3 regions of the Kitasatospora sp. NPDC056184 genome follow, and region 1 is predicted to be linked to each of the others. Evidence: riboswitches for the same ligand, from Rfam matches in the RefSeq annotation. Region 1 holds a riboswitch; each other region holds the start of a gene.
What was found. A riboswitch is a leader RNA that binds a small molecule or an ion and turns the genes downstream of it on or off. The one in region 1 is predicted to bind cobalamin.
Positions count from the first base shown of each region.

Region 1 (10,022 bases):
GTCGGCGCCCAGCCGGGCATCCCGAGGTCGAAGGTGACCGGCGGCAGGGCGTCGGCGGCCAGCAGGAGCAGCAGCGGGTCGGGCTGGCGGCCGTCGGCGAGCCGGAACCAGCCCTGGATCCGGCCGGCGCCGGAGGGCTGCCCGAGCGCCCAGCCGACGGTGGCCGGGTCGAGCCGCATGTCGAACCGCTCCAGCAGGGCGGCCTGGGTGAGCAGTTCCTTGGGCGCGTGCTCGACGCCGATGCACCGGTCCGGCGGCGGCAGCCGCGGCGCGACGGCGGTGGTGCGCACCTCGCCGTCGTGGACGGCGAGGTCGCCGTGGCTGGCGACCACCCGCAGCCGCTCCACGCCGCCCTGGCTGAGCGCGGCGGTGCCGGTGGACAGCGAGCGGCCGGTGCGGATCACCTCGGTGCGCACGGTGGCCGGGCCGGGGGTGGCGGCGGAGAGGTAGTAGCCGCTGATCGAGACCGGGTCGGTGTGCCCGGCGCTCTCCGGGCGGGCGGTGTGCGCGAGCGTGAGCGCGTGGCCGGCCACGGCCAGCAGCAGTCCGCCGTTGACGCCGCCGCCGATCTGCCAGCCGGAGCCGAGTTCGCCGTCGTAGCGGCCGGGCTCGTCCGGGTGCGGGGTGAGGGCGATGCCCTGGTCGAACTCGCTGCGGATCGCCGTGGTCATGGAGGTGGCCTGCCCTTCGCTGCGGGGGTCGCCGGCGGGTGCGGGCCGCCGGCACGCCAGGTTACTGACGAGTAGGCGACACCATACGCCGCCCGGGTGAACACGCACGACGGCCGCCGGACCGTTTCCGGTCCGACGGCCGTCGGCGCGGTGGGCGCGGGAGGCGCGGAGTCAGCGGCGGATGCTGGGCTTCAGCTCCAGGAAGCGGGCCAGCAGGCCGTTGACGAACGCCGGGGAGTCGTCGGTGGAGTACTCCTTGGCGATCTCCACGGCCTCGTCCAGGACGACCGCGTCCGGGACGCGGTCCTCCCAGATCAGCTCGTACGCGCCGAGCCGCAGGACGTTGCGGTCCGCGATCGGCATCCGGTCGAGCGTCCAGCCGACCGCGTACTCCGAGATCAGCTCGTCGATCCGGCGGGCGTGCTGGACGTAGCCCTCGACCAGCTCCATGGTGTACTCGCCGACCTGCGGGGTGCCCTCGTCCGGCTTGGGCTCCCGGGCCCGGGCCACCCAGTCGGCGAGGACCGTGAGCGGGTCGACCCCGCGGTGGTCGGCCTCGAACAGGATCTGGAAGGCTCGCGTGCGGGCCTTGGTGCGTGCGGACGACACGGACTTACTTCACCCGGCCGAGGTAGCTGCCGTCGCGGGTGTCGACCTTGACCTTCTCGCCGGTGGTGACGAACAGCGGCACCTGGATCTCGGCGCCGGTCTCCAGCTTGGCCGGCTTGGTGCCACCGGTGGAGCGGTCGCCCTGGACGCCCGGCTCGGTCTCGGCGATGAGGAGCTCGACGGCGGCCGGGAGCTCCACGTACAGCGGCTTGTTGTCGTGCTGGGCGACGAGCGCGTCGAAGCCCTCCAGCAGGTACTTGGCGGCGTCGCCGACCACACCCGGCTCGATGGTCAGCTGGTCGTAGGTGTCCATGTCCATGAACACGAAGTTCTCGCCGTCCTTGTACGAGAACTGCATGGTGCGCTTGTCGACGTTGGCGGTCTCGACCTTCACACCGGCGTTGAAGGTCTTGTCGACGACCTTGCCCGAGAGGACCTCCTTGAGCTTGGTGCGCACGAAGGCCGGGCCCTTGCCGGGCTTGACGTGCTGGAACTCGACGACGGCCCAGAGCTTGCCGTCCAGGTTGAGGACCATGCCGTTCTTGAGATCGTTCGTGGAAGCCACGGGCGCACTTACTCCTGGATATAGCTGTCAAGGAACCAAGGGATCGCGTCCTGCGGCACACCCGTGTCACAGGGCGAGGAGCTCCTTGGTGGTGATGGTGAGCAGCTCGGGCCCGCCCTCATCCAGGGGGCGCACGACGAGCGTGTCCTCGATCCGGACCCCGCCCCGCCCCGGGAGGTGGACCCCCGGGCCGACGGTGACCGGTACGCGGCTGTCCAGTTTACCCATGTCCGTGGGGCCCAGGCGCGGGGCCTCCCGGATCTCCAGGCCGATGCCGTGGCCGACCGGGTGCGGCGAGGCCTCGGTGTGCCCGGCCGCCCCGAGGATCTCCCGCGCAGCCCGGTCGGGCACGCACTGCTCCACCCCCGGCCCAAGCGCCTCCCGCCCGGCCCGCTGGGCGCGGAACACCAGCCGGTGCAGTTCGACCTGCCAGGGCGCCGGGGCCGCGCCGATCACGAAGGTCCGGGCGGTGGACACCCCGTAGCCGCGGTACTGCGCGCCGAGCACCACGGTCAGGAAGTCGCCCTCCTCCACCCGCCGGTCGGTGGGCTGGTGGGCCGGCTGGCCGGAGTGGGAGCCGGTGCCGACCGAGACCGGGAAGGCCGCCCGGTCCGCGCCGTGGTCGATCATCCGGCGCTCCAGCTCCATCGCCAGGTGCCGCTCGGTACGGCCCACCAGGATCGACTCCAGCAGCTCGCCGAGCGCCTGGTCGGCGATCTCCGCGGCGATCCGCAGGTCGGCGATCTCGTGCTCGTCCTTGACCACCCGCAGCCGCTCCACCGCCTGGCCGACGTCCGCCAGCCGCACCCCCTCGGCCAGCCCGGCCACCGCCCGGTGCCGGGTGACCGTCAGGTCGTGCTCCTCCACCGCCAGCCCGGCCACCCCCAGCCGCGCCGCCGCGGCGGCCGCCGCCAGCGCGGTGTCCGCCCCGACCGCCACCGGCAGCCGGGTGACCTCGGGGGCGATCAGGTGCTCGCCGGTGTCGTCCGGCGGCAGGTCGTCCGGCAGTGCGAGCAGCACCCGGTCCCGGGTCAGCAGCAGGGTCGCCCCGCACGGCGGGCACCCGGTGAGGTACCGCACGTTCGCCGCCCGGGTGACCAGCGCCGCGTCGGCCCCGGACGCACCGCAGTGCTCCCGCAACCGCTCCCGACGGCCCGCGTACGCATCAGCCATGCGTCGAGCCTACGAACCCCTCCCCCGATCCGCCCGCCGAACGCCCCCACCCGGGCAGGACCCGCGGCGGCTACCGTCCGCCGCCCACGGCGCCCGGGCTCCACTTCCTCTCCACCCCGGCCAGCCGCCAGTACGCGATGGCCGCGGCCCAGACCACCACGAACAGGCCGACGATCGCATAGCCGACGTTGTCCAGCGAGATGTCCGCGATCCAGCCGGTCACCGGGTCGGTGAGGTCCAGCTTCTCGTGCAGCACGCCGACCAGCTCGATGGTGCCGATCAGGAAGGCCACCGCGATGGACAGGCCGGTGATGGTCAGGTTGTAGTACACCTTGCGGACCGGGTTGGAGAACGCCCACTGGTAGGCGAAGTTCATGAAGGTGCCGTCCAGCGTGTCGAACAGGCTCATCCCGGCCGCGAACAGCAGTGGCAGGCAGACGATCGCGTACCACGGCAGACCGGAGGCGGCGCCCGAGCCCGCCATCACCATCAGCGTGACCTCGGTGGCGGTGTCGAAGCCCAGGCCCAGCACCATGCCGACCGGGAACATCTGCCCGGGCCGGGTGATCGAGCGGGTGGCCCGGTTCAGCACCCGGGCCATCAGGCCGCGGGAGTCCAGGTGCGCCTCCAGCTCGGACTCGTCGAACTGCCCGGCCCGCATCGAGCGGAACACCCTGAGGATGCCGAACAGCGCCGCCAGGTTGAGCGCGCCGATCAGGTAGAGGAAGGCGCCGGAGGCCGAGGTGCCGACCACGCCCAGCCACTGGTGGGTGGTCGACTCGTCGTCCATCAGCGTGTTGGCCAGCTGCGCGCCGCCCGCCACCAGGGCGGCCATCAGCACCACCATCGAGGAGTGCCCGAGCGCGAACCAGAAGCCCACCGAGACCGGGCGCTTGCCGTCCGCCATCAGCTTGCGGGTGGTGTTGTCGATCACCGCGATGTGGTCGGCGTCGAAGGCGTGCCGCATGCCGAGGGTGTACGCGGTGATGCCCAGACCCACCCCGAAGACCTGGGTGCCGACCTCGTACTTCTCCGGTGCGACGAGGAAGATCAGGGTGCCGAACGCCACCAGGTGCATGGCGAGGATCACCCCCAACAGCCCGGCGGTGCGCAGGGTGTCCTCTCGGCGCCAGCGGAAGGCGGGCAGGGCGGCGGGCGGCGCCGCGGCCGCGGCGGTTTCGGGCAGGGTCATCTGCGGATCACGCTCCAGCACCTCGTGGAATGACTTCGTGAGATGCCGCGGCCGGTCTCCTGGCTGACGGGGCTCCCGTACCCGCCTTCCCAAGCGCGCGAGGCGCCCAGTGGCGTCGTGGGTACGGACACTTCCCCCGATCACAGTGGCGAGGGCCGCTCCGGACTGGGACCCCTGAGGGTCCGTCACCGGTCTTCCCGAGCACCACGGCGGGGAACACCGTAGGGGGCCCGGGAGGAAGCTTGCAAGACTGCGCACCTACGCAGGTGTTCGGGATCACAGTCCACCGCCTGCCAGAATGGCCCGTATGCATCTCGTACCGGCCGACCGTGCGGGCCACCGCACCATCGACGGCCACCGGGTCTGCGAGGCCATCGCCGCGATCGGCGACACCGCCCACGTCCGCTCCTGGGCCGACCGCTTCGCCCTGCTCGCCGACCCCGGCAGGCTCGCCCTCCTGCTCGCCCTGCACCACACCGGCCCGCTCGCCGTCACCGACCTCGCCGTCGCCACCGGCATGCGCGACCCCGCCGTCTCCCAGGCCCTGCGCCTGCTCCGAACGGCCGGCGCGGTGGCCGGCGAGAAGGAGGGCCGCGTCGTGCGCTACCGGCTCGTGGACCCCACCCTCCGCCCCCTCCTCGACCAATGCGCCGGCACCACCCCCACCGCCGCAGCCGGCTGACCCCCCATCGGCCGGCCGGGCCGACCCCGCTCACCGCCCCCGCAGCTCCCGCAGCCGGGCGCGGTTGCGGTCGGCCAGAGCGGTGTCGCCCAGCTCCTCCGCCAGCTCGACGAGCAGTTCCCGCGCCGCCGCCTCCTTCTTCGGCTGGCCCAACTCCCGTGCCCGCCCGGCGCTCAGCTCCGCCGCCCCGACCGCCGCCGCCGACCGCCGCAGCGCCCGCTCCGCCCGGGCCTCGACCAGCGGCAGCCGCATCAGCATCGGGGCGTCGCCCTCCCGCCCGGCCACCGCGGTCGCCTCCTCGAGCACGGCCAGCGCCTCCTCCGCCCGCCCGGCGGCCACCAGTGCCTGGGCGAGGTTGTAGCTCTGCACCACCACGCCGTGCGGGTCTCCCTCGTTGGCCTCCCGGGCCCGCGTGAACAGCGCCACGGCCCGCTCCGGCCGCCCGTCGGCCAGGCAGAGCAGGCCGTCCGTCTCCCACAGCACGCCGGCCAGCCGGGGCTCGTCCACCTCCGGCAGCAGGGCGGCCGCGGCCGCCAGCTGCTCGGCGGCGAGCGGGTACTCCGCGCGCTCGTAGTAGGCACGCCCGAGCTGGTTGCGCAGCCGGATCACGGCGTCCGGCCGGTTGTCCTCCCGGGCCGCCTCGATGCCGAGAAGATGGCTCTCCACCCAGTCGCCGTAGTGCTTGCGCCCGTGGTACAGCGGCCAGAGCGACTCGCACAGCCGCCACACCTCGCCGTGCCACCGCTGCTCGGCGGCGGCCCGGACGGCGCCCAGCAGGTTGGCCCGCTCGCTCTGCAGCCACTCCAGCGCCTCCGCTCCCGACCCGAACCCCGGCAGCGCCGTCCCGCCCGGCCCCTCCTGGAGCCGGAAGCGGTCGCCGATCGCGCGGTCGGCCAGCCCCGCGCGGCCGCGGTAGTAGTCGACGATCCGGGCCAGCAGCTCCAGCCGGTCGGGCAGCTCGCGGACCGTCCCGGCGGCGTGCAGCCGGACCAGGTCGTGGGCACGGTACCGGCGCTCCGGCCCGTCCTCCGCCACGTCGTCCACCAGGTGCGCCGATCGCAGGTCCGCCAGGCCGTCCGCGGCCCGCGGCACCCCCGCCGCCTCGGCCAGCTCGACCGAGACCAGCGGCCCGGGGTTGACGCCCAGCAGCCGGTAGAGCGTACGGGTGTACTCGGGCAGCTGCCGGTGGACGCTGTCCAGGACGTCCTCGACCGCACCCTCCTCATTGCTCAGCGACGACAATCTGCGCTCCTTGTCGGTCAGTTCGGCCAGTACCCGGTCGACCCGCAGTTCCTCGCGGTCGAGCAGCCGGAACCCCACGGCGTTCAGGGCCAGCGGCAGACCGCCGCAGAACTCGACCAGCCGTGCCAGCTCCGCGTCCGTCCCCCGGCCCGGGCCCAGCCAGCCGCGGACCAGCTCGCATCCGGCGCCGGCCGGGAGCGGGTCGAGGCGCACCACCTCGGCGCCGTCCAGGACCAGCCCGGGCAGTCGGCGCCGACCGGCGGCCACCAGCAGTCCGGTGGCGGGCAGCAGCGCCCGGACCTCGGCGGCGTGCTCGACGTTGTCCAGGAAGACCAGGACCCGGCGCCCGGCGGCCGTCACGGTGCGGAACGCCGCCGCCCGCTCGGCCGGGGCGTCCGGCACGTGCGGGAGCCCGAAACCGCGCAGGAAGCCGCCGAGCACCTCGCCGACGTCCACCCCGCCGGGGTGCCGGTGGACGGCGAGGTCCGCGTAGAGCTGGCCGCCCGGGAAGTGCGCCGCGGACCGGGCCGCGAACTGGGCGACGAGCTCGGTCTTGCCGACGCCGCCGAGCCCGGTGAACGCCAGGACGGCCGGCCCGGCGTCGTCCAGTCGGCCCAGTGCCGCGTCCAGGCGGGCGAACTCGCTCTCCCGGTTGACGAAGGCCCGGCGCGGGCCGCGGATCTGGCGCGGCACGGCGAGTCCGGACGCCGACATCACGACCGTGCCGGCCTGCACCACCATGCCGTGAACCGTGCCCGACACGGTGTTGACCGTCCGGTGCCCGTCCGTCATCCGCGCGCTCCCTCCGCCCCCCGGTCGAGTGCCGGACCCCACCCTAGGGCCGAATCGGAGCCCGGATCAGGCGGTGGCGCGGGCCGGTTGGCAGGTGGGGCACCAGAAGAGGTTGCGGGAGGCGTGTTCCTCGGTGCGGACGTCGGTGGCGCAGATCAGGCAGGGCCGGCCGGCGCGGCGGTAGACGTAGACCTCGCCGCCGTGGTCGTCGACGCGCGGGGGGCGGTTCATCGCCTCGGGGGTGTGCTCGGGGCGGACGGTGTCGATGCGGCCGGCGTCGACGCCCTCGCGCATCAGGGCGACCAGGTCGGCCCAGATCGCGTCCCACTCGGCGCGGCGCAGCGAGCGGCCGGGCAGCTGGGGGTCGATGCCGTGCCGGAACAGCACCTCGGCGCGGTAGACGTTGCCGACGCCGGCCAGCACCTTCTGGTCCATCAGCAGGGCCGCGATCGTCGTCCGGCTGCCGGTGATCCGCCGCCAGGCGGCGTCCGGGTCCGCGTCGGCGCGCAGCGGGTCGGGGCCGAGCCGGGCGGCGACGGCGGCCTTCTCGGCGTCGGTGATCAGCGCGCAGGTGTTGGGGCCGCGCAGGTCGGCGTAGTGCTCGTCGTTCTCCAGCCGCAGCCGGACCAGGCCGACCGGCTCGGGCACCGGGCCGTCGGCGGTGTCGCCGAAGGTGAAGCCGCCGTACAGGCCGAGGTGGACGTGCACCCAGGCGTCCTCGCCGAAGCCGAGGAAGAGGTGCTTGCCGGTGGCCTCGGCCGCGACCAGCTCCCGCCCGTCGATCAGCTTGGCGCCGTCCGCGAAACGGCCCTGCGGGCTGCCGGCGCGGACCGGCCGACCGCCGAAGGCGCGGCGGTTCTCGGCGGCGAGGCGGTGGATGATGTGGCCTTCCGGCACGGGCGCGGCTCCCCCCGGTGATTCGTTCAGGACCCGTCCATCATCGCAGCCGGCACCGACAGTCCGGCCGGGCCGGCGATGCCGCTCAGCGCACCGGGACGCCCATCAGCCGGGCCAGGATCACCCGGTCGAGTTCGGCGGCGGTGGCGGCCACGTCGAGGTGGGAGTTGTCGATGATCGGCAGCCCGGAGTTGTACCAGCCGGCCATCCGGCCGTGGATCCGGGCCACCTCCTCGTCGCCGAGCCGGCGGTTGCCGCTGCGCCGGGCGTTGCGGCCGAGCACCGAGTCCAGGCTGGGCAGCAGCACCACCGGGATCATGCCGGGGCCGATGTGCCGCTTCCAGCCGCCGAGGCCGATGGCCGGGCGGTCGGGGAAGACGGCGTCGTCGATGATGCAGGAGATGCCGTTGGCGAGGTAGTTGCGGCAGGCGAAGCCGCAGGTCCGGCGGGCCAGCCGGTACTGCGCCTCGGAGGCGTTGTTCCAGCCGGACTGCGGGTTGGCGAAGCCGGACTGCACCCACTCGCGGACGTCGTCGAGGCTGATGTGCGCGGTCGGGGTGGGGCGCCGCTCGGCCCAGTAGCGGGCGACGGTGGTCTTGCCGGCGCCGGCCGGGCCGATCAGCAGCACCGCGATCGGGCCGGTGGCCGCGTGCTGCTGCGGCGGGCGGACGGGCAGTTGGACGGGCGCGCCGGACGGCAGCAGGAAGTGGCCGGTGGAGCCGGCGGGCACCGGCGCGGGCACGGGCGCGGACACCGGAGCCGGTGCGGGCACAGGCGCAGGCGCCGGAGCCGGCGCGGGAGCGACGGGCGGCCCCGGCGGGACGACCGGTACCGGAACGGTCGGCGGCCCGGACGACGCCGCGGACGCGGGCACCGGGTACGCCGGGACCGGTGGGGCCGGCGGAGCGACGGGACGCGGGGGGACGGGTCCACCCCCGGTGTACTGCGTCACGGTCACCTCCCGACTTCCTTCAGCGGGGACACTACACGCCGGTGCGACGGTGGACACAGTCCGCCGCCGCACCGCCGCTGGTCACCGCCCCGGCGCCGCCCGGGCGCCGACGTTCCGTCAGCCCGCCCGGTCAGCCCGTGGCGAGCTGCTCGGCCAGCGCCCGCAGCGCCAGCTCGTACGAGCCGATCCCGAACCCGGCGATCGTGCCGGACGCCACCGCGGAGATCACCGAGGTGTGCCGGAAGGCCTCCCGGGCGTACGGGTTGGAGATGTGCACCTCGATCAGCGGCGCGGTGCGCTGCGCGGCGGCGTCCCGCATCGCGTACGAGTAGTGGGTGAACGCGCCCGGGTTGATCACCACCGGCACCCGGCCGTCGGCGGCCTCGTGCAGCCACTCGACCATCGTCTGCTCGGAGTTGGTCTCGTGCACCTCGACGTCGAGGCCCAGCTCCTTGCCGAGCGCGGTGCAGCGCTCGACCAGCCCGGCGTACGAGGTGGAGCCGTAGACGTCGGGCTCGCGGCTGCCGAGCCGGCCGAGGTTGGGGCCGTTCAGCACCATCACCCGGGTCACGAGGACACCTCCGCGTAGGCGGCCACCAGCAGGGACGGGTCGGGGCCCTCCAGCACGGAGGTCTTGCCGAGGCCGTCCAGCACGATGAAGCGGAGGAGGTCGCCGCGCGACTTCTTGTCGATCTTCATCGCGTCCAGCAGCTTGGGCCAGGCGTCGGCGCGGTAGCTGAGCGGCAGCCCGACCGAGGCGAGCACGGTGCGGTGCCGGTCCGCGGTCTCGTCGTCCAGCCGCCCGGCGAGCCGGCCGAGCTCGGCGGCGAACACCATGCCGATCGAGATGGCCGCGCCGTGCCGCCACTTGTAGCGCTCGTTGCGCTCGATGGCGTGGCCGAGGGTGTGGCCGTAGTTGAGGATCTCGCGCTGCCCGGATTCCTTGAGGTCCCCGGAGACGGCGTCGGCCTTGACCTGGATGGCCCGCCGGATCAGCTCGACGGTGTGCGGCCCGGCCGGGGTCTTGGCGCCCTCCGGGTCGGCCTCGACGAGGTCGAGGATGGCCGGGTCGGCGATGAAGCCGCACTTGATGACCTCGGCGAGGCCGGAGACGTAGTCGTGCCGGGGCACGGTCTCCAGGGTCGCGAGGTCGGCCAGCACGCCCACCGGCGGATGGAAGGCGCCGACCATGTTCTTGCCCTCGGCGATGTTGATGCCGGTCTTGCCGCCGACCGCCGCGTCGACCA
Region 1 covers NZ_JBHJUI010000024.1:41,194-51,215, forward strand. Annotated here, with positions in the region: gene ACFC0B_RS33080 (thioesterase family protein) at 1-671, opposite strand, end outside; gene nusB (transcription antitermination factor NusB) at 843-1,280, opposite strand; gene efp (elongation factor P) at 1,285-1,845, opposite strand; gene ACFC0B_RS33095 (M24 family metallopeptidase) at 1,912-3,018, opposite strand; gene ACFC0B_RS33100 (HoxN/HupN/NixA family nickel/cobalt transporter) at 3,089-4,210, opposite strand; cobalamin riboswitch at 4,242-4,434, opposite strand; gene ACFC0B_RS33105 (ArsR/SmtB family transcription factor) at 4,518-4,892, shown strand; gene ACFC0B_RS33110 (tetratricopeptide repeat protein) at 4,923-6,926, opposite strand; gene ACFC0B_RS33115 (Fpg/Nei family DNA glycosylase) at 6,993-7,823, opposite strand; gene ACFC0B_RS33120 (AAA family ATPase) at 7,909-8,781, opposite strand; gene aroQ (type II 3-dehydroquinate dehydratase) at 8,906-9,334, opposite strand; gene aroB (3-dehydroquinate synthase) at 9,343-10,022, opposite strand, start outside.

Region 2 (10,022 bases), on a different contig from region 1:
CCCTGCGCGGAGCGCTCCAGCAGGGAGCCGTACATGAACTGGGCGCGGCGCTGCATGGCGTTGCCCGCGTAGACGTTCTCACTGACGGCGTGCTCCAGGAAGCCGTCGGGGGCGATGATCTCGACGCCGGCAGGCGGGGTCCGGTCGTCCCACAGGCCCAGCACGCCGCCGTAGTGGTCGAGGTGGGAGTGGGTGAAGATCACCGCGCGGATCACCCGGTCGTCGCCCCGGTGCTCGCGGTAGAGGGCGAGCGCGGCGGCGGCGGTCTCCTCGCTGATGAGGGGGTCGACGACGACGATCTCCCGGGAGGTTCCGCTGGGGTCCTCCAGGAAGGTGATGTTGGACAGGTCCAGGCCCCGGACCTGGTAGACGGCGTTCTCGACGACCTCGAACAGGCCCGCGTTCATGTTCAGCAGGGCGTTGCGCCACAGGCTCGGGTTGACGGTGTCCGGGGCCTGGCCGGTCAGGAACTGGAACGGTGCCAGCGACCAGGCGGGCACCGGGCCACCGCCCTCCTTCTCGACGGTGAAGTCGGCGGGCAGCGCGGCGACCAGGCCCCGGGAGGCGAACGCGGCCTCGGCGTCGGCGTCCGGGTCGGGCACCACGACGGCGGCGTTCAAGTCCCTCGTCAGGGAAGTGGCGGGCTGGGTCTGGGCGCGGTCGGGAAGAGCCACGGGCTTTCCACACCTTTCGTCGACTGGACGGGGCGGCCGGTACGGCACGGGGGTGAGGGGTGAGGGGCAGGCGGTTCGACGTCGCAGCACGACGGACGAACCGGCCTCACCCTCGACCCGTGAACACGTTACGTAGCGGTCCGGGTACACACGGTACGGACGGGGTGGCGGCTCCTGAAGTCCTGTTCCGGACAACCGGCCGACGAAATCGGCCGACCGGGCCTCGGCCGGCGCACCGTCCGCCCGCATCTCACCGACGGGAACACCCTCCCGTCATCCACGCAGCGGCTCCGGCAGGAGCGGGATCCGGGCAGGTCGCGGGAGATACGGCCAGGACGCCCCGGCCTCACGGGACGGCGGACGGTCAGCTGTGGCCGACGATGACGGAGATGCCCCACCCGATCGACGCGAGCACCACCGCGAAGAGCAGTCCGGCCAGGGTGCGGGCGGCCGGTCCGGCGGTGGCCCGCCCGCCCGCCGAGCCGCCGGCGGGGCCGGGCGGGTTGAGCAGCCGCAGGCCTACGGCGAACAGCGCCGGCAGGCCGGCGCCGGTGAGCAGGCCCACCACGACGATCCTCCACACCGCGTCCAGGTTGATCCAGGAGTTCACGGGGCCACCTCGTCCCTGACAGGCTCCGGGACCACCGAACCCGTCCACGCGGCATTGACGTTGTCCGCGGTCACCGCCGCATAGCGGGAGGCGGCGAAGAAGGCTCCCGACGCGAGTACGAGCACCACGAAGATCACCACCACGCCGGCCGTCCCGCCGATCCCGTTCGCGACCCGGTACGCCGCCGCACCGACCAGCGCGGCGGCCGGCAGGGTGAGCAGCCAGGCCGTCACCATCCGGCGGGCGAGCTGCCAGCGCACCTCGGCGCCCTTCCACCCGACCCCCGAGCCCAGGATCGATCCGGTGGCCACGTGCGTGGTGGAGAGCGAGTAGCCGAAGTCGGTGGAACAGAGGATCACGGCGGCCGAGGCCGACTCCGCGGCCATGCCCTGCGGCGGCGCGATCTCCACCAGCCCCTTGCCCAGGGCACGGATCACCCGCCAGCCGCCGGCGTACGTGCCCAGGGCGATGGCCAGCGCGCAGGAGACGATCACCCAGTCCGGGGCCTTCGCCCCGGGCTGGAGGTTGCCGTTGGCGATCAGGGCGAGGGTGATGACGCCCATCGTCTTCTGCGCGTCGTTGGTGCCGTGGGCGAGCGACACCATGGAGGCCGAGCCGATCTGGCCCAGCCGGAACCCGCGCTCGCGCGGGCGTTCGGACACGTCCTGGGTGATGCGGGCGACCAGCAGGGTGCCGACCACGGCCACCATGCCGGCGATGAACGGCGACAGCGCCGCCGGCACGATCACCTTGGAGACCAGGCCCTGCCACTTGACGGCCGAGGAACCCGCCGCGGCCACGGTCGCCCCGATCATCCCGCCGATCAGCGCGTGCGAGGAGCTGGAGGGGATCCCGAGGTACCAGGTGGCCAGGTTCCACAGGATGCTCCCCGTCAGACCGGCGCAGACCACGGTCAGCGTCACCTCGCCGCTGGAGACCAGGCCGTTGGCGATGGTCGCCGCCACGGCGGTCGACAGGAAGGCGCCGACCAGGTTCAGCACCGCCGAAACGGCGACCGCGACGCGCGGCGGCAGGGCCCCGGTGACGATCGAGGTCGCCATCGCGTTGCCGGTGTCGTGGAAGCCGTTGGTGAAGTCGAAGCCCAGCGCCGTGACGACCATCAGCACCAGGACCGCGTCGTTGCCGGTCACGCACCGAACCTAGCCCGCACGCCGAGGCCTTCCCGGTCCCGCGACGCCCCGGCACACCGAACGACGAAGGCCCGCCATCCGATCGGCCCAACACCGCGCACACGTCACGGCCCCGAGCAGAGCGCGGGAGGCGTGCGCGCCCACTTCCCGGACCGGTCGAGCGGTCCGCCCGTGGACGACGCCGCCGGGGCCGCGCTCCGCCGGATCCGGGCGCTTCACGCCGCACCGCCCGGCCACCGCCCGGCGCACGATCTGCGTACTGCCGCCGGATTCGTCGGCGGGCCCGGCCCGCCGGGGAAGTCAGGTGAGCGGCAGCAGCATGAGGGGCTGCCCGGTGGGGCGGTCCGAGCCTCCGGACGGTTCCTCGGTCACGCCGACCCCGACGGCGCCGGCGATGCTCCCGGTGAGCAGCAACTGCCCGTTGCCCGCGGGCAGCAGACCGGCCGGCCGCATCGTGCCGGCGTCGTCGAACCACAGCTCGTAGGCGCGTCCCTGGGGCAGGGCGGGCATGCCGGTGACGAGGAACGCCGCCTGCCCGCGGCCGGGCGACCACACCACGGTGGCGGCGGCCGGGCCGGCGGCCGAAGTGGCGGTGCGCGCGTCCGGAGCGGACAGCAGGCTCGCGACGGCCGCCTGCTGGTCGCGCAGCCGGCTCGCCTGGGCCAGGGCCCGGTTCGCCCGTTCGTGCTGCTGCACCGCGAGCGCTCCGGACCCTGCGGCCAGGGCCAGGCACGCTGCCAGCGCCACTTTGGGCCACTGCCGTCCCGGGCGCGACGAACGCCGCGGTGGCACGACGGGCGTGGTCGTCGGCGGGAGCTGCCGGACGTGGCCGATGCCCCGCAGCACCCGTGCCCTGAGCTCGGGCGACGGCTCCACCGTCTCCGCGGCTCCCAGCCGGGCCAGGGCCGCCCGGAACTCGGCGACCTCCTGTGCGCAGGCCGGGCACTGGACGAGGTGGCCTTCGAACGCGGCGCGCTCCCCTTCCGGCAGCGCGTGCGCCGCGTACGCGCCGGTGAGGGTGTGCAGATCGGGTGCCGCGTTCATGATCCCGCTCCCAGGCAGTCGCGCAGGCGGATCAGGCCGTCCCGCATCCGGGTCTTGACGGTGCCGAGCGGGGTTCCCAGCAGCTCGGCGACCTCGGGGTAGGTGTACCCCCGGTAGTACGCCAGGGTCACGGATTCGCGCTGGAGTTCCGTCAGCGACCGCAGGCACCGGCGGACCTGCTCGCGCTCCAGCCGGCCCTCGACCTGCTCGGCGACCTCGTCGAACGCGGGGACGTGCGACCGGGCGGCCGCCATGTGGTCCCGGTCGGCGGCGGCCTGCGCGGCCCGGACCCGGTCCACCGCGCGCCGATGGGCCATGGTCAGCACCCAGGCCATCACCTCACCGCGCTGCGGCTCGTACCGGGCCGCGGTGCGCCACAGCTCGAACATCACCTCCTGGGTGACCTCCTCCGACTGCGCCGGATCCCGCAGCACCCGCAGCACGAGTCCCAGCACCGGGCCGGCCACCGCGTCGTACAGCCGGGCGAACGCGTCCTGGTCGCCGAGCGCCGTCCTGGCCACCAGCTCCTGCAGGTCCGGACCGCGGAACCGGGGAGCGGGCAGCCGCACGACGCCGTTCACCCGCGCCGCCTTCCCCGGCCGGTGCCGGATCCGGACGGCCGCGGCCGTCCGAGCCTGCCGTACGGACGGCAGCAACGCATGAGAACCTCCTGGTTCGGGTAGCGGGCACGGACCGGCCGATCGGGATTCACCACAGCCGGCCGTACGGACCGCACGTCGAGCCCGGTCCGGGGACCGGCACCGGCCGTCGCGGTCCGGGGGGAAGGCACGGCGCGGTCTCCTGATCGGTGTGGGGCGCGCGCCCGGCGGGACCCGGGGGGTGTCGGTTTCCGTACCGCCGGGCGCGCGCCTGTCCAGGGGGTCAGACCATGAGCAGAGCGGGGCCGGCGGCCTTGTCGACGGGCAGGAAGTCGTCGGGGACGGGGTACCGACCGAGCACGTAGGTGAGGATCGCGGCGTGCATGGCCTCGACCGGAGCGATACTGGCCGCGGTGGCGATGCCGGCGGCGCCGGTGACGCTGTAGGTCGCGAAGAGGTACGTCTGGGCGGCCTGCTCCTCCAACCGGAGCGCGAGCTCGGCGACGTCGCCGACGGAGGCGGCCCTGCCGAGCGCGGCCAGGGTGTCCGGCTGGTTGGACAGCGGCACGTCGGTGATCGCGGGCACGCCTGCGCCGGTGAGGACGGCGTTCCAGGCCTTGGCGTGGTCGGCGTGCTGGGCCATCGCGGTGGTCACGAATGTCGCGACCGCCGGGGGAACGGAACCGAGCCTGCCGGCCTGCGCAGCGTCGAGCGCGGCCCGGTAGGCGCCGACCGCCTGGTTCTCCAGCGCGGTGGCCAGCGCCACCACCCGCAGGTCTCCGGTGTACTGCCCGGCCGCCGGGGCCGGGCCCGGCGCGGTGGCGGCGGGACTTCCGGGGGCGGGGTTGGTGCGGCTCCTGCTGCTGGAGCACGCGGTGAGGACGAGACCGGCGGCGGCCCCGCCCGCGCCGAGCAGGAAGCGGCGCCGCCCGGCGTCGGCCGGCCCGGTGGCGCGGATCTCCGGGACCAGGTCGCGGGCGGTGGCCCGCATGACCGGAAGGGTGGTTCGGTGGGCCTCGTCCATCTCGCGAGTCAGACGGGTGAGTTCGGCCTCGCCGATGGCGGGCTCCCAGCTGCGGTCGGTGGTCACTGTACGGCCCCTTCGGCGATCGGGGAGGCGTTGTCGGTCCGGTGGAAGGCGTCGGGGAAGCCCACGCCGCCGGCCGCGGCGGGCAGCTTCGCCGGGTCGACCGGGATGGCGACCAGGTCGGCGGCGTTGCCCGCCAGCAGCGCCTGTACGGCCAGCAGGACGGCGCGGTGCTGGGCCTCGACCGGGGCGACGGAGGCGAACAGCCTGCGCAGGTCCGCGTTGCCCACCTGGCCGACGTTCCTGGTGTAGGTCTGGGCGGCGACGTCCTCCAGCGTGATGGCGAGCGCCACCACGTCCGCCGAAGTCTTGACGGTGGGCAGTGCCTGGTCGACGACGGCCTTGTACTTCGGGTCGGGGTCGTGCTGCGCCGTGCCGCCGGCGGCGGTCGCGGCGGCGTTGAAGGCCTTGGCGTGGGCCTGGTGCTGCTCGGTGGTCCTGGCGATGAACGCGGCGACCGTCCTGTTGCCGTCCTTGATGAACGGCAGTCCGGCGGCGGTCCGGTAGACGGCCACCGCCAGGTTCTCGATCGACGCGGCGGTCTGCAGCGCCCGGATGTCGTCCCCGGACGCCGTCGCCGACGGGGAGGCCACCGCCCGGGTCCGACCGGCCAGGCCGACCGCTCCCGCCAGGCCGGCGGGCGCGGTGCCGCGCTGCCACCAGCGGCGCGCCGGCGCGGCGCCCTGCCCGAAGTCGGTCAGCGCGGCGCGGGTGACCCGCAGCGCGTCGCTGTTCAAGTCCTCTGACTGCTCGGTGAGTTCTTCCAGCAGCCGGGTGTCGATGTGCTCGCTGGCCATCATGTCCCGTCTCGGCTCCTCGGCCCGGCCGAACGCCGGACCGCTTCCTCCCGGCCTTCGGCACCCTCCCCGCCCCGGCTTGGTCACCGGGCCCGAACGGACGGCGATTCGCCCGCGAGGGTGAGTTCACCGCGACACGGTTGACGGCAGGCCCCGGTTCCCCGCCCCGCCCACGCCGGCACGCCTCCCCGAACGGCACCCGCAGCAGGGGAGGAGACTCCCGGGGCCGGTCCGGAGGGATTCCCCCCGGACCGGCACCCGCCGGAATCCCTCAACGCCATCCCGTCTCGGATCCGTGCAGGCCGTCAGTGGCGCCACCTGCCCCGTGATCTCCCCATCACCCTCCGACCACCGCTCCTCGGGGACCGACCTGTTTTCGCCGGTGCTTCCCGGCACCCGGGTGATAGAAACTCAAGCAGTTCTCATCGCCGCGGCAGTTGACTGGAGCCGTAACCGCGATCCGGTCAACTCCCCCTCCCCGCAAAGGAAGCGATCACATGATACGTCCGTTGCGCGCCCTCGGCCTGGCCGTCCTCCTCACGGCCGTGTCCCTCACCGCGGCTCCGTCCGCAGGCGCCGCCCCCGCTCAGGCCCCCGCCGCGGGCACGCGGTCGCTCACGCCCGTCGGGGGCGGCACGGGGATCATCTTCCGGCTGAACCCGACGCCCGAGGCCCCCACGAGCTGGTACCTCTGTACCCTCACCGCCGTCGGCCGCGACGCGGCGGGCAACCTGGTGGGCCTGACCAACGCCCACTGCCTCATCGACGCGCAGGGCACCAAGCTGGTCGGCGAGCAGATCTACCGGGACACCTCGCCGGCGGGGACGGCCCTCGCCCCGGCCGACGTCAACGCCAGCCGCCCCGACCTGGAGACGGGGGCGATCGGCACGGTGACGTACGTCAGTACGCCCAACAACCTGCTCAGCACCGGACCCAAGGGCCTGGACTACGCGGTGATCAAGCTGGACGAGAGCCGGGTCGCCCCCACCGCCACCGTGGGCTCGGTGACCATCACGTCGATCGGGGCGCCGCCCGCCAACGGGACCCGGATGTGCAAGCAGGGCCACCGGACCGGCCTCACCTGCGGCATCAAGCTGGGCACCAACGGAATCTGGTTCACCCACCTCGTCTTCACCAACTCCGGCGACTCCGGCTCCCCCGTCGTGGACGGCCAGACCCTGGTCGGCAACGCGTTCGGCGCCCAGCACAGTTCGCCGATCCTGAGCATCATCGACGAAATGAACGCCGTCGGCGGAGTCGGGGCCGGCTTCCACCTCGCGACGACCTGAACCACGCCGGAGTCCACCGGCCGGCCCGTGTCCCGCGAGCACCGCAGCTGTCGCGATCGGCCGGCGCCGCGGCGACAAGCGCGGGCAGCGGGCAGCGGGCAGCACGCCACGCACGCCAGGGCCGCCAAGGCGTCCGGAGGAGCCCGAACGATCCCGACGATCATCCCAGGTGCCGGCCAGCACCGACCCGACCACGCCTGATACCTTGCAATCGCCGTGGTGTTCGGGAAACCGGTCTGAGTCCGGTGCGGCCCTCGCCACTGTTGCCGCGGAGTACCGCGGCCCTCGCTGACCGGCTTCGCCAGCGGTCAGGGCCACTGGGCGGGCCTGAAGATCCGCCCGGGAAGGTCGGCTGCGGTGTGTCGATGCGGAAGCCAGGAGACCGGCCACGGCGCGACATGTTCCACGAGGGTTTTGGAGAACACGTGCCCAGCGGTATTCCGCATCCGTACCGATCCATGCGTTCCGCACGTCCCGGAGGTCCGACACGCGTCGGCCGGGCGGTCGCGGCCGTCCTGTTCACCGGCCTGCTCGGCGCTTGTGCGGGCGCCCCCGCGCCCGTCGCGTCCGGCGGGACGACCGGAAGCGCCGAGCCGGTCAGCGTGGACAACTGCGGGACCACCGTGACGGTCGGCGCGCCGCCCGAGCGGCTGGTGACGCTCAACCAGGGTGCCACCGAGGTGGCCCTGGCCCTCGGCCTGCAGTCCCGCATGGCCGGTACCGCCTTCCTCGACAACTCCGTCCCGGAGAAGTGGAAGGCGGCCTACGACTCCGTTCCGGTGCTCTCCAAGGACTACCCGACGAAGGAGAAGCTGCTCGCGGCCCGTCCCGACTTCCTGTACGCCTCCTACTCCAGCGCGTTCACCGACAAGGTCGCGGGCACCCGGGAGGAACTGCGCGGCCAGGGCGTCCCGTCGTACCTCTCCCCGTTCGGCTGCTCGGACAAGAGCCAGGTGCCGCCGACGACCTGGCAGGCGATGTGGGGCGAACTGAACGACGTCGCCAGGGTCTTCGGCGTCACGGAGCGGGCCGCCGCGATCCAGCGGGAGCAGGAGCAGCAGCTGGCCCGGTTCACGGCGACGGCCGCGGGCAAGGGACTGAAGGTCCTGTGGTTCGACTCGGACACCAAGGCGCCCTACGTCGGTTCCGGCCACGGCGGACCGCAGCTCGTACTCGACGCCGTGGGTGCCCGCAACGTCTTCGGGGACCTGCCCGGAGCCTGGCAGAGCGTCAGCTGGGAGAAGGTCGTCGCCGCGGACCCGGACGCCATCGTGCTCGCGGACGCCGACTGGGACACGGCCCAGTCCAAGATCGACTACTTGCAGGGCGACCCGGTGCTGAGCAAGCTCACCGCCGTGCAGCGCAAGGCCTTCGTGGTGGTGCCGTTCTCCGAGTCGACCCCCGGCGTGCTGCTCGCCGACGGTGCCGCCCGGGTGTCGGCGGGACTGGGCGAACTGCGCACGCGGTCATGACCACCGCACCCCGTCCCGCCCTGCGGCCCGCTGGTCCGGGCCGCAGGGCGGCGGTCCTGGCCGTCGCCGCGGCCCTGCTCCTGGCCACCGCGCTCCTCGGCCTGGCCGTGGGCTCGCAGCACGAGCCGGTCCGGACGGTGATCGAGGTCGTGGTGCGCCGTCTCGGGCTGGGCGACCCGCACGTGACGCTGCTGGACGACCAGATCGTCTGGCAGTTGCGGCTGCCCCGGGTTCTGGGAGCGGCTGCCACCGGCGCCGGCCTCGCGGTCTGCGGTGCGGTGCTGCAGACACTGACCGGCAACGACCTGGCCGATCCCTTCCTGCTCGGGATCTCGGACGGAGCCGCCGCCGGCGCGGTCACCGTGATCGTCCTCGGTGTCGGCGTGTCCGGCGCCGTGGGCACCGGTGCGGTGGCGACGGCGGCCTTCGCCGGTGCCCTGCTCGCGGCCGTCGTCGTCCTGGCCCTGGCCGGCGCGCGCACCCGGACGCTGCCGACCACCCGGACCGTACTCGCCGGCATCGCCGTGGGACAGCTGTGCGGGGCCTACACCTCGTTCGCCGTGCTGGTCCTCGGGGACCGCAACGCGGCGCGCGGTGTCATGGAGTGGACGCTGGGCTCGGTCGCCGGCCTGCGGTGGCCCACCGCCGTCTTCCTGACCGCGGTCGCGCTGGCCGGCATCACGGTCCTGGCCTCCTCGGCCCGCGACCTGGACGCCTTCGCCTTCGGCGAGACCGCCGCCCGCTCCCTCGGCGTCCACGTCGAGCGCACCCGCTGGGTCCTCGTCGCCACCGCCGCGCTGGTGACCGCGTGCCTGGTCGCCAACACCGGCGTCATCGGGTTCCTCGGCCTGGTCGTGCCGCACGTGGTCCGGCTCGTCTGCGGCCCGCGCCACGCCCTCCTGCTGCCCGTGTCGGCACTGGTGGGCGCGTCCCTCCTGGTGGGCAGCGACATCGTGGCGCGCTCGGTCCTCCCCGACCGGGAGATCCCCGTCGGCGTCGTCACGGCCGGGCTCGGAGCACCCTTCTTCGCCTGGCTGCTGTGGCGCCAGGGCCGGGCCGACGGGAGGGAGCAGTGACGGTGACGCCCCCCGTCGAGCTGCGCGCCGAGGGGCTCCGGGTGCGCATCGGCGGAGCCACGCTGCTCGATGACGTCTCGATCGCGTTCAGCCCCGGCCGGATCACGGGCCTGCTCGGGCCCAACGGCGCCGGGAAGACCACCTTGCTGCGCGCGATCGCCGGGCTGACCCGGCCGAGCGCCGGGCGGGTCCTCCTGGGAGGGGAGGATCTCCACGCGCTCAC
Region 2 covers NZ_JBHJUI010000002.1:415,074-425,095, reverse strand. Annotated here, with positions in the region: gene ACFC0B_RS06860 (alkyl/aryl-sulfatase) at 1-674, opposite strand, end outside; gene ACFC0B_RS06855 (hypothetical protein) at 1,039-1,284, opposite strand; gene ACFC0B_RS06850 (anion permease) at 1,281-2,435, opposite strand; gene ACFC0B_RS06845 (anti-sigma factor domain-containing protein) at 2,736-3,479, opposite strand; gene sigK (ECF RNA polymerase sigma factor SigK) at 3,476-4,060, opposite strand; gene ACFC0B_RS06835 (ferritin-like domain-containing protein) at 4,362-5,168, opposite strand; gene ACFC0B_RS06830 (ferritin-like domain-containing protein) at 5,165-5,965, opposite strand; gene ACFC0B_RS06825 (trypsin-like peptidase domain-containing protein) at 6,460-7,251, shown strand; cobalamin riboswitch at 7,452-7,657, shown strand; gene ACFC0B_RS06820 (ABC transporter substrate-binding protein) at 7,710-8,723, shown strand; gene ACFC0B_RS06815 (FecCD family ABC transporter permease) at 8,720-9,799, shown strand; gene ACFC0B_RS06810 (ABC transporter ATP-binding protein) at 9,802-10,022, shown strand, end outside.
Region 2: another riboswitch for cobalamin. It lies ahead of ACFC0B_RS06820 (ABC transporter substrate-binding protein); the one in region 1 lies ahead of ACFC0B_RS33100 (HoxN/HupN/NixA family nickel/cobalt transporter).

Region 3 (10,022 bases), on a different contig from region 1:
CGCCGGCGCCGGTGGCGAATGGGGCGATATGCGGTTTTCTGTCCCTATTTTGACGCCCCGCACGGCCGCAGCACCAGACCCGAAGGCCTGTCGGTTTCCGCCGAGTGCGCCTCAGCCCGCCCGGAACGCCGCGGCCGCCGCCGTGAAGGAGGCGGCGAGCTGCGGGTATCCCGCCCAGTGCAGGTGCAGATACGAAGCGTGAACATTCTCCACCCCGGCCGCGCCCGCGAATCCCTCGGTGCGCGGGCCGGTCGGCAACCGCCAGCCCCAGGCGGGCCGTTCGCCGGCGCCCGGCTCGCAGACCGTCCGGTGGAACTCGTGCCCGCGCAGCCGGGCCCCGGCCGGTGCCAGCGGCGAGTCGTGCAGGGCCACCGCCTCCCGGTACCCGAGGGTCAGCCGCTCGGTCATCCGGGCCGAGGTGTCCAGCACCCCGCACATCGGCAGGCCGTCCAACTCCCGCCCGAGGTAGAGCAGTCCGGCGCACTCGGCGGAGACCGGGCCGCCCGCCGCCGCGAACGCGGCGATCGCGGACCGCAGTTGATCGTTCGCGCTGAGTTCCCGGACGTACAGCTCGGGGAACCCGCCGCCGATCACCAGGCCCGCCGTGCCCTCCGGCAGGGCGTCGGCGTGCAGCGGGTCGAACGGCACCACCTCGGCGCCGGCGGCGGCCAGCAGCTCGGCGTTCTCGGCGTACGAGAAGGAGAACGCCGCGCCCCCGGCCACCGCGATCCGCGGCGCGCCCCCGATCGATGCGCCCCCGGCCGGCGCGCCCCCGGCCGATGCGCCCGCGACCGGCGTCCCCCCGGTCGGCGCGCCCACCTCCGCCGCCGGGTCCCACGGCTCGACGCCGGCCAGCGGCGGCGCCGTCCGGGCCAGCGCCAGCACCGCGTCCAGGTCCACCGAGCCGGCGACCAGCTCGCCCATGTCCGCCACCGCCCGCAGCGCCTCCGCCGAGCGCTCCACGGCCGGGATCAGCCCCAGGTGCCGGGACGGCGTGGCGACCGCCGCCGAGCGCCGCACCGCGCCCAGCACCGGCACCCCGGAGCCCTCCTCCAGGGCCTCCCGCAGCAGCTGCTCGTGCCGGTCGGAGGCGACCCGGTTGAGGATCACCCCGGCCAGCCGCACCTCCGGGTCCCAGGAGGCGAAGCCGTGCACCAGCGCGGCCACCGACCGGGACTGCGAGCCGGCGTCCACCACCAGCACCACCGGCGCCCGCAGCAGCTTGGCCACGTGCGCGGTGGACGCCAGCTCGCCGCGCCCGGAGGCGCCGTCGAACAGGCCCATCACGCCCTCGACCACCGCCACGTCCGCCCCGGCCGCGCCGTGCAGGAAGAGCGGGGCGATCCGCTCCGGCCCGCACATGAACGCGTCCAGGTTGCGGCCCGGCCGCCCGGCGGCCAGCCCGTGGTAGCCCGGGTCGATGTAGTCCGGGCCGACCTTGTGCGGCGAGACGGCCAGCCCGCGCGCGGTGAGCGCGGCGATCAGGCCGGTGGCGACGGTGGTCTTCCCGGCGCCCGAGGAGGGCGCCGCGACGACGAGGCGGGGGATGTTCACGTGTTCAGGCTCCGTAGCTCGGGACCGCTACCACTCGATGCCGCGCTGGCCCTTGCGGCCGGCGTCCATCGGGTGCTTGACCTTGGTCATCTCGGTGACGAGGTCGGCGAAGCCGGTCAGCGCCTCCGGCGCGTACCGGCCGGTGATGACGACGTGCTGGCTGCCCGGGCGGTCCTTCAGCACGGCGACCACCTCCGCCGGGTCGATCCAGCCCCAGTGCATCGGGTAGGTGAACTCGTCCAGTACGTAGAAGCGGTAGGTCTCGGCGGCCAGGTCGCGCTTGACCTGCTCCCAGCCCTCCTTGGCCGCCGCCTCGCTGTCCAGCTCCATCGCGCTGGAGCGCTGGATCCAGGACCAGCCGGAGCCCATCTTGTGCCAGTCGACGGTGCCGCCCTCGCCGGAGGCGCCGAGCACCCGCAGCGCGTTCTCCTCGCCGACCTTCCACTTGGCGGACTTCACGAACTGGAACACTCCGACCGACCAGCCCTGGTTCCAGGCGCGCAGCGCCATACCGAAGGCGGCGGTGGACTTGCCCTTGCCGGGGCCGGTGTGGACGGCGGTGATCGGCTGGGTACGGCGCTGACGGGTCGTCAGGCCGTCCTCGGGGACGCTCTCGGGGACACCCTTGGGCATGTCGGCTCAGGCCGCCTTTCGCGATGCGGTGGTGCTCGGACGGTTCGTGGTGCTGGGGCGGTTCGCGCCGCTCGGGCGGTTCTCGCGGACGAGCGAGGCGACGCCGTCGGAGCGCAGCTCGTCCAGGGCCACGGAGGTGGCGCGCAGCCGCGCCGCCAGGGCGCCGGCCAGGCCGAGCCGCACCGGGCCGGACTCGCAGTCCAGCACCACGCTCGCCACGCCCTGCGCGGCCAGCAGCCCGGCCGCCCGGTGCGACTCGGTGACGGCGGTCCGGCCGCCGGTGGCCCGGCCGTCGGTCACCACGACCAGCAGCGGCCGGCGGTCGGGGTCGCGCATCCGCTCGACCCGCAGCACCTCGTGGGCCCGCAGCAGGCCCGCCGCCAGCGGGGTGCGCCCGCCGGTGGGCAGCGACTCCAGCCGGGCCGCGCCGACCTCCACCGAGGAGGTCGGCGGCAGCGCCAGCTCGGCCGAGGCGCCGCGGAAGGTGATCATGCCGATCTTGTCGCGGCGCTGGTAGGCGTCCATCAGCAGCGACAGCACCGCGCCCTTGACGGCGGTCATCCGCTGCCGGGCCGCCATCGAACCGGAGGCGTCCACCACGAACAGCACCAGGTTGGACTCCCGCCCCTGGCGCACCTGCTCGCGGAAGTCGTCCTTGTGCAGCACCAGCGCGCGCGAGGACCGTCCGCGCGCCACCTGGTGCGGCGCGGCGGCGCGCAGCGTGGCGCTCAGGTGGAGCCGGGCGAGCCGGCCGCGCGGGCGGCGGGCCCGGACGGTGTGGCCGCCGTCGGTCTCGGCGGGGGAGCGGCGGCCCTGGGCGCCGCGCCCGGTGCCGTCCACCGCGAACAGCCGGGTGCGGTACGGGTCGCCGGCCGCGACCGGCGCCGACTCCCGCGCGGGGGAGGGGTGCTGCGCCGGGACGGGCTGCGGGGCGGCGTCCTCCCCGGCGGCCGGGTCCGCGGCCGCCGGCGGCGGGCCGTCCGGACCGGAGGGCTCCGGCGCGCCGCCGCCCCCGTCGCCGTCGGGGCCGCCGTCCCGCGGGCCGCCGCCGTCCGGGTCCGTGTCGCCGTCCGGGTCCGGGTCGTCCTGCGGCCCCTCGGCCGTCGCGGGCTCGGGCTCGGGCTCCGGCTCGGGCTCCTGCTGGGCGTGCTCCTCCAGCACCCGGTCCAGCTGCTCCTCGTCCAGCCCGGGCGCGTCGAACGGGTTGCGCCGGCGGCGGTGCGGCAGCGCCAGCTGGGCGGCCTTGCGGACGTCCTCCGCCAGCACCTCGGTGCGCCCGGCCCAGGCGGCCAGCGCGACGGCGGTGCGCGCCATGACGATGTCCGCGCGCAGCCCGTCCACCTCGAACGCCGCGCAGACGGCGGTGATCTGGCGCAGCGCCGTGTCGGTCAGCTCCACCTGCGGCAGCAGCTCGCGCGCGGCGGTGATCCGGGCCGCCAGCGCCCGCTCGTCCCCGGCGAAGCGGGCGGCGAACGCGGTCGGGTCGGCGTCGTAGCCGAGCCGGCGGCGCACCACCTCGGCGCGCTCCGCGGGCTCCCGGGTCGCGGCGATCTCCACCGTCAGGCCGAACCGGTCGAGCAGCTGCGGCCGCAGCTCGCCCTCCTCCGGGTTCATCGTGCCGACCAGCAGGAAGCGCGCCGCGTGCCGCACCGACACGCCCTCGCGCTCGACGTAGGAGCGGCCCATCGCGGCGGCGTCCAGCAGCAGGTCCACCACGTGGTCCTGGAGCAGGTTGACCTCGTCGATGTAGAGCACGCCGCGGTGCGCCCGGGCCAGCAGCCCCGGCTCGTACGCCTTGACGCCCTCGGCGAGCGCCCGCTCCAGGTCCAGCGAGCCGACGATCCGGTCCTCGGAGACGCCGACCGGCAGCTCGACCAGCTCGGCCGGGCGCCGCGAGGACGCCCCGCCGTCGTGCGCGCCGTCCGGGCACTGCGGGTCCGGCGCCGCCGGGTCGCAGGCGAAGCGGCAGCCGTCGACGGTCGCGATGGACGGCAGCAGCCCGGCCAGCGCGCGCACCATGGTCGACTTGGCGGTGCCCTTCTCGCCGCGCACCAGCACCCCGCCGACCGCGGGCGAGACGGCGTTCAGCAGCAGGCCGAGCCGCAGGTCGGCCATGCCCACGATGGCCGTGAACGGATAACGGACGTCACTCATGCATGCTCCCCAGGGGCTCCGGGCGCCAGGAACGGCAGCGATCCGGCCGCCGGCACCCCGCCCTCGATCAGCTTCCACAACGCGTCGGTGTCCGCGTGCTCCTCGATCAGCTCGCCCAGCCGGTCCAGCCGGGCCTCCCGCGCGGCGGCGAACGAGGTGTCCGGCGCGGGCACGAACGCCCGGCCGGCGGCCTGCGCGACCTCGCGCAGCAGCGCGCGCCGGAAGCCGTCGTTCTCCAGCGCGCCGTGCCAGGTGGTCCCCCACACCTGGCCCACCCGGCAGCCGTCCAGGAACGGTTCCCCGCCCTCGACGGCCACGACGCCGTGGTGGATCTCGTACCCCTCGACCCGCTCGCCGTAGGCCTCGCCGACCGGGCGGCCGAGCACCTTCCCGGCGCCGAAGCGCACCCGGGTCGGCAGCAGCCCGAGCCCGTCCACCGCGCCCGCCTTCGACTCGACCTCGTCCACGATCGAGCGCGCCAGCATCTGGTAGCCGCCGCAGACGCCGAGCAGCGGCCGCCCGGCCGCCGCCCGCGCCTTCAGCACCGGTTCCAGGCCGCGCTCGCGCAGCCAGGCGAGGTCCGCGACGGTGGCCCGGGTGCCGGGCAGGACGACGAGGTCGGCGTCGGCCAGCTCCTCGGGCCGGGTGGCCCAGCGGACCAGCACGCCGGGCTCCTGGGCGAGCGCGTCCAGGTCGGTGAAGTTGGACAGCCGGGGGAAGCGCAGCACGGCCACCCGCAGCACGTCCGCGCCGAGCGGGCCGCGCGCGGCGGTCCGGTCGACGACGGTGGACAGGTCGAGCGAGTCCTCGGCGTCCAGCCAGAGGTCCGGCAGCATCGGCAGGGTGCCGAGCACCGGGCGGCCGGTCAGCTCGCGCAGCATCTCCAGGCCCGGCGCGAGCAGCCGCGCGTCGCCGCGGAACTTGTTGACGAACCAGCCCGCCACATGCCGCTGGTCCTCCGCCGACAGCAGCGCCAGCGTCCCGTACATCGCCGCGAACACGCCGCCGCGGTCGATGTCCCCGACCACGACGACCGGCAGCCCGGCGGCGGTGGCCAGACCCATGTTGGCGATGTCGCGGTCGCGCAGGTTGATCTCGGCGGGCGATCCCGCGCCCTCGCAGACCACCACGTCGAAGCGGGTGCGCAGGTCCGCCAGGCACTCCAGGGCGCGTTCCAGCAGCACCGGCTTGCGCTCGCGGTAGTCCAGCGCGCCGACCTCGGCGACCGGGCGGCCCAGCAGCACCACCTGGCTGCGGCCGTCCGCGCCGGGCTTGAGCAGCACCGGGTTCATCGCCGCCTCCGGCTCCACCCGGGCGGCCTGCGCCTGCATCGCCTGCGCGCGGCCGATCTCGGCGCCGTCGGAGGTGACGAAGGAGTTCAGCGACATGTTCTGCGCCTTGAACGGCGCGACCGCGACACCCTGCCGGGCCAGCCAGCGGCAGATGCCCGCGGTGACCACGCTCTTGCCGGCGTCCGAGGTCGTCCCGGCGACCAGCAGCGCCTTGCTCATGACCCACTCCTCCGCTTCCTCACCAGGGCCGCCCCGAGCAGCAGGTGCCCGGCGACCGTCGTACCCAGGGCCAGCGCGCTCACCCGCCGGGAGAGCACACAGGCCCGCTCGATGTCGTCCACCCCGACGGGGCGCAGTTCCTCCCCCAGCACGGGCCGGTGCTCCACCCGCTCGCCGTACCGCAGCGTCCCGCCGAGGCGCACGCCCACCGCGCCCGCGAAGGCCGACTCGGCCTGGCCGGCGTTCGGGCTGGGGTGGGCGGAGCCGTCGCGGCGCCAGACCCGCCAGGCGGTGCGCGGCTCGGGGGCGGCGGCCACCGTCAGCAGCGCGGTCAGCCGCGCGCCCGGCCAGCCCGCGACGTCGTCCAGCCGCGCCGAGGCCCAGCCGAACCGGGCGTAGCGGGGCGAGCGGTGACCGACCATCGCGTCCAGGGTGTTCACCGCGCGGAACGCCAGCAGGCCGGGCGTGCCCGCCAGACCGCCCCAGACCAGGGCGTTGACCACGGCGTCGGCGGTGTTCTCGGCCACCGACTCGACCACGGCGCGGGCCAGCTGCCGTTCGTCCAGCGCGCTCGGGTCGCGCCCGCACAGGTGCGGCAGCCGCTCCCGGGCCGCCGTCAGATCGCCCGCCGCGAGCGAACGGCCGATGGTGCGGGCCTCCCGGGTCAGCGAGCTGCCGCCGAGCACCGTCCAGGTCGCGGCGGCGGCGAGGGCGGCCCGGCCGAGCGGACGGCGGGCCAGCAGCCGGTCGGCGGCCAGCGCGCCGGCCGCGACGGTGCCCACGGCGAGGGCGGTGAAGGCGGCGCCGGCGGCGCGGTGGTCGCGCCACAGCAGGCGCTCCAGCCGACCGGCGGCGGAGCCGAAGCCGGCCACCGGGTGGCCGCGGCGCGGGTCGCCGAAGCGGGCGTCGGCCAGGTAGCCAGCGACGGCGCCCGCGCCGAAGGCGAGGGCCCGGCCCGGCGGGCGCACGGCAGGGCGCAGCATCGCGTGCGTGTCCTCACTCAGGGTCCGCGCCCTGGATCGACGAACCGGGGGCGAGAGTCTCCTGGCTTCCGGGTCGGACGCGCGATCCGGGCCTTCCAGCGGCTTCTGACGGCTCGCCGTGGCGTGTTCCGGTCGTGCTCCCCGGTGACAGTGGCGGGACCGCGCCGGACTCGCACCGGCTTCCTCTGCATGCCTCCGTATTGGCTGAAGGATCCCATCACGGGCCCGAACCGGGAGTCAACCGAGGTTGTCCGGGGTCTTGGTCACACGCCGCGCCGCCCCGTCCCCGCCGGTGTGACCTTCCTCGCGGAACAACCCGTACGGCCGTGTCCTACTGGCTTCCCCCCGCCCGCGCGAGTGGACTGAGGGGTGGGTCCGGACGTCGAGCGGCCGGACCCCGCGGCAGCCGGACACCGAGCAGCAGCAGCCAGACACCGAGCACCGGGGAGCGAGTATGCGTTGGGGAATCGCGGCCACCGTGGCGGCCGCCGCCGTCGGCACCGGGGCCGCCGTCCTGCTGATCGGCCGCAAGGCGTCCGAGCGGATGGTCCGTCCGACCGGGGACGCCCGCGACCGGACCGGCCCGGTGCGCGTCCGGAGCCTCGGCGCGGGGCAGGTCACCTTCACCCGCACCGCGGTGAGCGAGCGGCCCGGCCGCTGGGCCGTCGAGTGGGGCGAGGACGGCCACGCGGTGGTCGAGGAGGTCCTGCACCGCGACGAGCAGGGCGTCACCCGCCGCCTGGTGCGCGCCGACCGCGGCACCCTCGCCCCCGGGACCGAGGTCCGCCTCACGCCCCGGGTGTACCTCGGCGACCCGGCCTCGGCGCTCGGCCTGCCGTTCGCCGAGACGGCCGTCGAGGGCGAGCTGGGCGCGCTGCCCGCCTGGCGGGTGGACGGCAAGCGCGGCACCTGGGTGGTCCTGGTGCACGGCCCCGACGCCGACCGCGGGCAGGCCCTGCCGGTCCTCCCCGAGCTGCAGCGCCTCGGCCTGCCCGCGCTCGCCGTCACCTACCGCGGCGACGCCGGCGCGCCCCCCTCCCCGGACGGCCTCGGCCACTTCGGCGAGACGGAGTGGCGGGACGTCGAGGCCGCGGTGCGCACCGCCCTGGAGGGCGGCGCGGGCCGGGTCGTCCTCTACGGCTGGTCGCTCGGCGCCACGATGGCCCTGCACACCGCCGCCCGCTCGGACCTCGCCTCGTCGATCAGCAGCCTGGTCCTGGACTCCCCGGTGCTGGACTGGCCGGCCACCGCCCGCCGGGGCGCGGCCCGGTCCGGCTTCCGGGGCGCGAGCGCCGAACTCGGCGTGCTCGCCGCCCAGGGCCGCACCGGCGTGGATCTGGCCGACTTCGCCCGCCTCGCCGAGGGCACCGACCTGCGGGTGCCCACCCTGGTGCTGCACGGGCCCGACGACCCGGTGGCCCCGTTCGCCGCCGCCCGGCGCCTCGCCGACCGCCGCCCGGACCTCGTCAACCTCCAGGCCTTCCCCGGCGGCGACCACGCGGCCCTGTGGAACAGCGCCCCGGACCGCTACGCCGAGACCCTCCGCCGCTGGCTCACGCCGTTCTGCTGATCCCCTTCCCGCCCCCCCTCGCGCGGAATTCCGCGGCACACCGGTTCCATCTGGCATGGACTCGCCATAAAGATCAAGCCAGTCGGTTTGGCCTCTGTTGCCCGATCTTGTCGAGCCCCCACGCCCCCCTCCCGCCCCGCGCGGACAACCGGATGTGACAGATGGCCGGTGCAAGGGGAAGACTGCTCGACGTGACGTCTCGGAATCCGCGCGACCGTGATGCCCCGCTCCCGCCGACGATCGGTACCGGTGCGACGGTGACCCGTCTCCCCGGAACGGCCCACCGCCCCGCCGGCGCCAGGCCGGGGGCCCCGGGCGTACCCCGCCGACGAGGCCCCGCCCCCGCACCCGGCCGAGGCCGGGTCCCTGTGCCGGAGGGCTTCCCCGCTCCCGCCGAGCTCGCCCCGCTGGCCCGCCGCATGCTGGTCGACGCCGTCCGGATCGCCCGCTGGGCCGGCGACCTCGACGAGGTCGACAAGCGCGGCGAGCTGCTCCCCGACGACGCCCGCGCCGCCGGCCTCGCGCTCGCCATGACGGTGGGCGCCGCCGCCAAGGCGTGGGGCCAGGCCCTGCTGGTCGGCCTGGTCGAGGCCCGGGACGGCGGCGCCGGCCCCGGCTGGCGCCTGCACGCCTGGGAGCACGACGACGAGGCGGTGGTCCGCGGCTGGTCGGCGCTGTTCGACGCCTGGACGCTGCTCGCCCCGGTCCCGCCCGCCGCCCTGCGGGGGGTCTTCGCGGTGCTCGCCGGGCAGGCCGTCGACCAGGCGCCGCAGCTCCTCTCCTTCCTGCACCTGGTGGACGGCCCGGTGGCCGACGTCGAGCTGCTGGAGCTGCTCCGGCGCGGCCTGGACGAGCGCCGGGTCGGCGGCGGCGAGGGCACCTTCGGCCTGTCGCCCGTCCCGCACGCGGCCTCCGCCGTCTCCGCCGTCCGCGGCACCTGCCGCGAGCCGCAGATCGACACCCCGGCCTCGCCCGCCGACGTCGCCGCCGTCCTGGACTGGATGCTGGACGGCCTGGCCGCCGTCGGCGCGCTGGCCCGCCGGGACAACGCGGCCGAGCTCTCCCCGCTCGGGCACTGGGCGGTGCGGGCCAAGCTGGAGGAGATCTGCACCGTCGCGCAGACCGCCGCCGGCCACATCGAGCAGAGCGCGCTGGAGCTGCTGAGCGCCTGCGCCGACTACTCGCCCGGCCCGGCCCGCGCCGAGTACCGGGCCTGGCTGGCCGCCCGCCCGGCCGACCGGGCGGTGGCCGAGCTGCTGGAGGCCGCGCAGGGCGAGGACGCCCTGGTGCGCGGCCTGGCCTTCGAGGCGCTGCGGGTGGCCGGCGTGACCGCCGAGCAGGCCGTCCGGGCCGCCGCCGACGAGCCGGTGCTGCGCCCCTACGCGCTGCTCTGGCTGGCCGAGCGCTCGGACGAGGGAGTCTCCCCGGCCGATGTGCTGGGCGCGGAGGACGCCGCCTGGCTCTGGGTGGACACCGCCGCGGCCGTGCTCGACCACGGGGAAACGGAACTGCTGGTCGGCCACGTCGAGGGCGCCTCGGCCGGCGACCCGGTGCGGCTGTTCGCCCGGGCCCGGCAGTCCGGGCACCCGCGGGCGGCCTCGGTGCTGACCGCCGTCT
Region 3 covers NZ_JBHJUI010000011.1:235,010-245,031, forward strand. Annotated here, with positions in the region: gene ACFC0B_RS23105 (cobyrinate a,c-diamide synthase) at 112-1,554, opposite strand; gene cobO (cob(I)yrinic acid a,c-diamide adenosyltransferase) at 1,582-2,187, opposite strand; gene ACFC0B_RS23115 (putative cobaltochelatase) at 2,194-4,341, opposite strand; gene ACFC0B_RS23120 (cobyric acid synthase) at 4,338-5,852, opposite strand; gene ACFC0B_RS23125 (cobalamin biosynthesis protein) at 5,849-6,835, opposite strand; cobalamin riboswitch at 6,869-7,081, opposite strand; gene ACFC0B_RS23130 (alpha/beta hydrolase family protein) at 7,290-8,405, shown strand; gene ACFC0B_RS23135 (hypothetical protein) at 8,774-10,022, shown strand, end outside.
Region 3: another riboswitch for cobalamin. It lies ahead of ACFC0B_RS23125 (cobalamin biosynthesis protein); the one in region 1 lies ahead of ACFC0B_RS33100 (HoxN/HupN/NixA family nickel/cobalt transporter).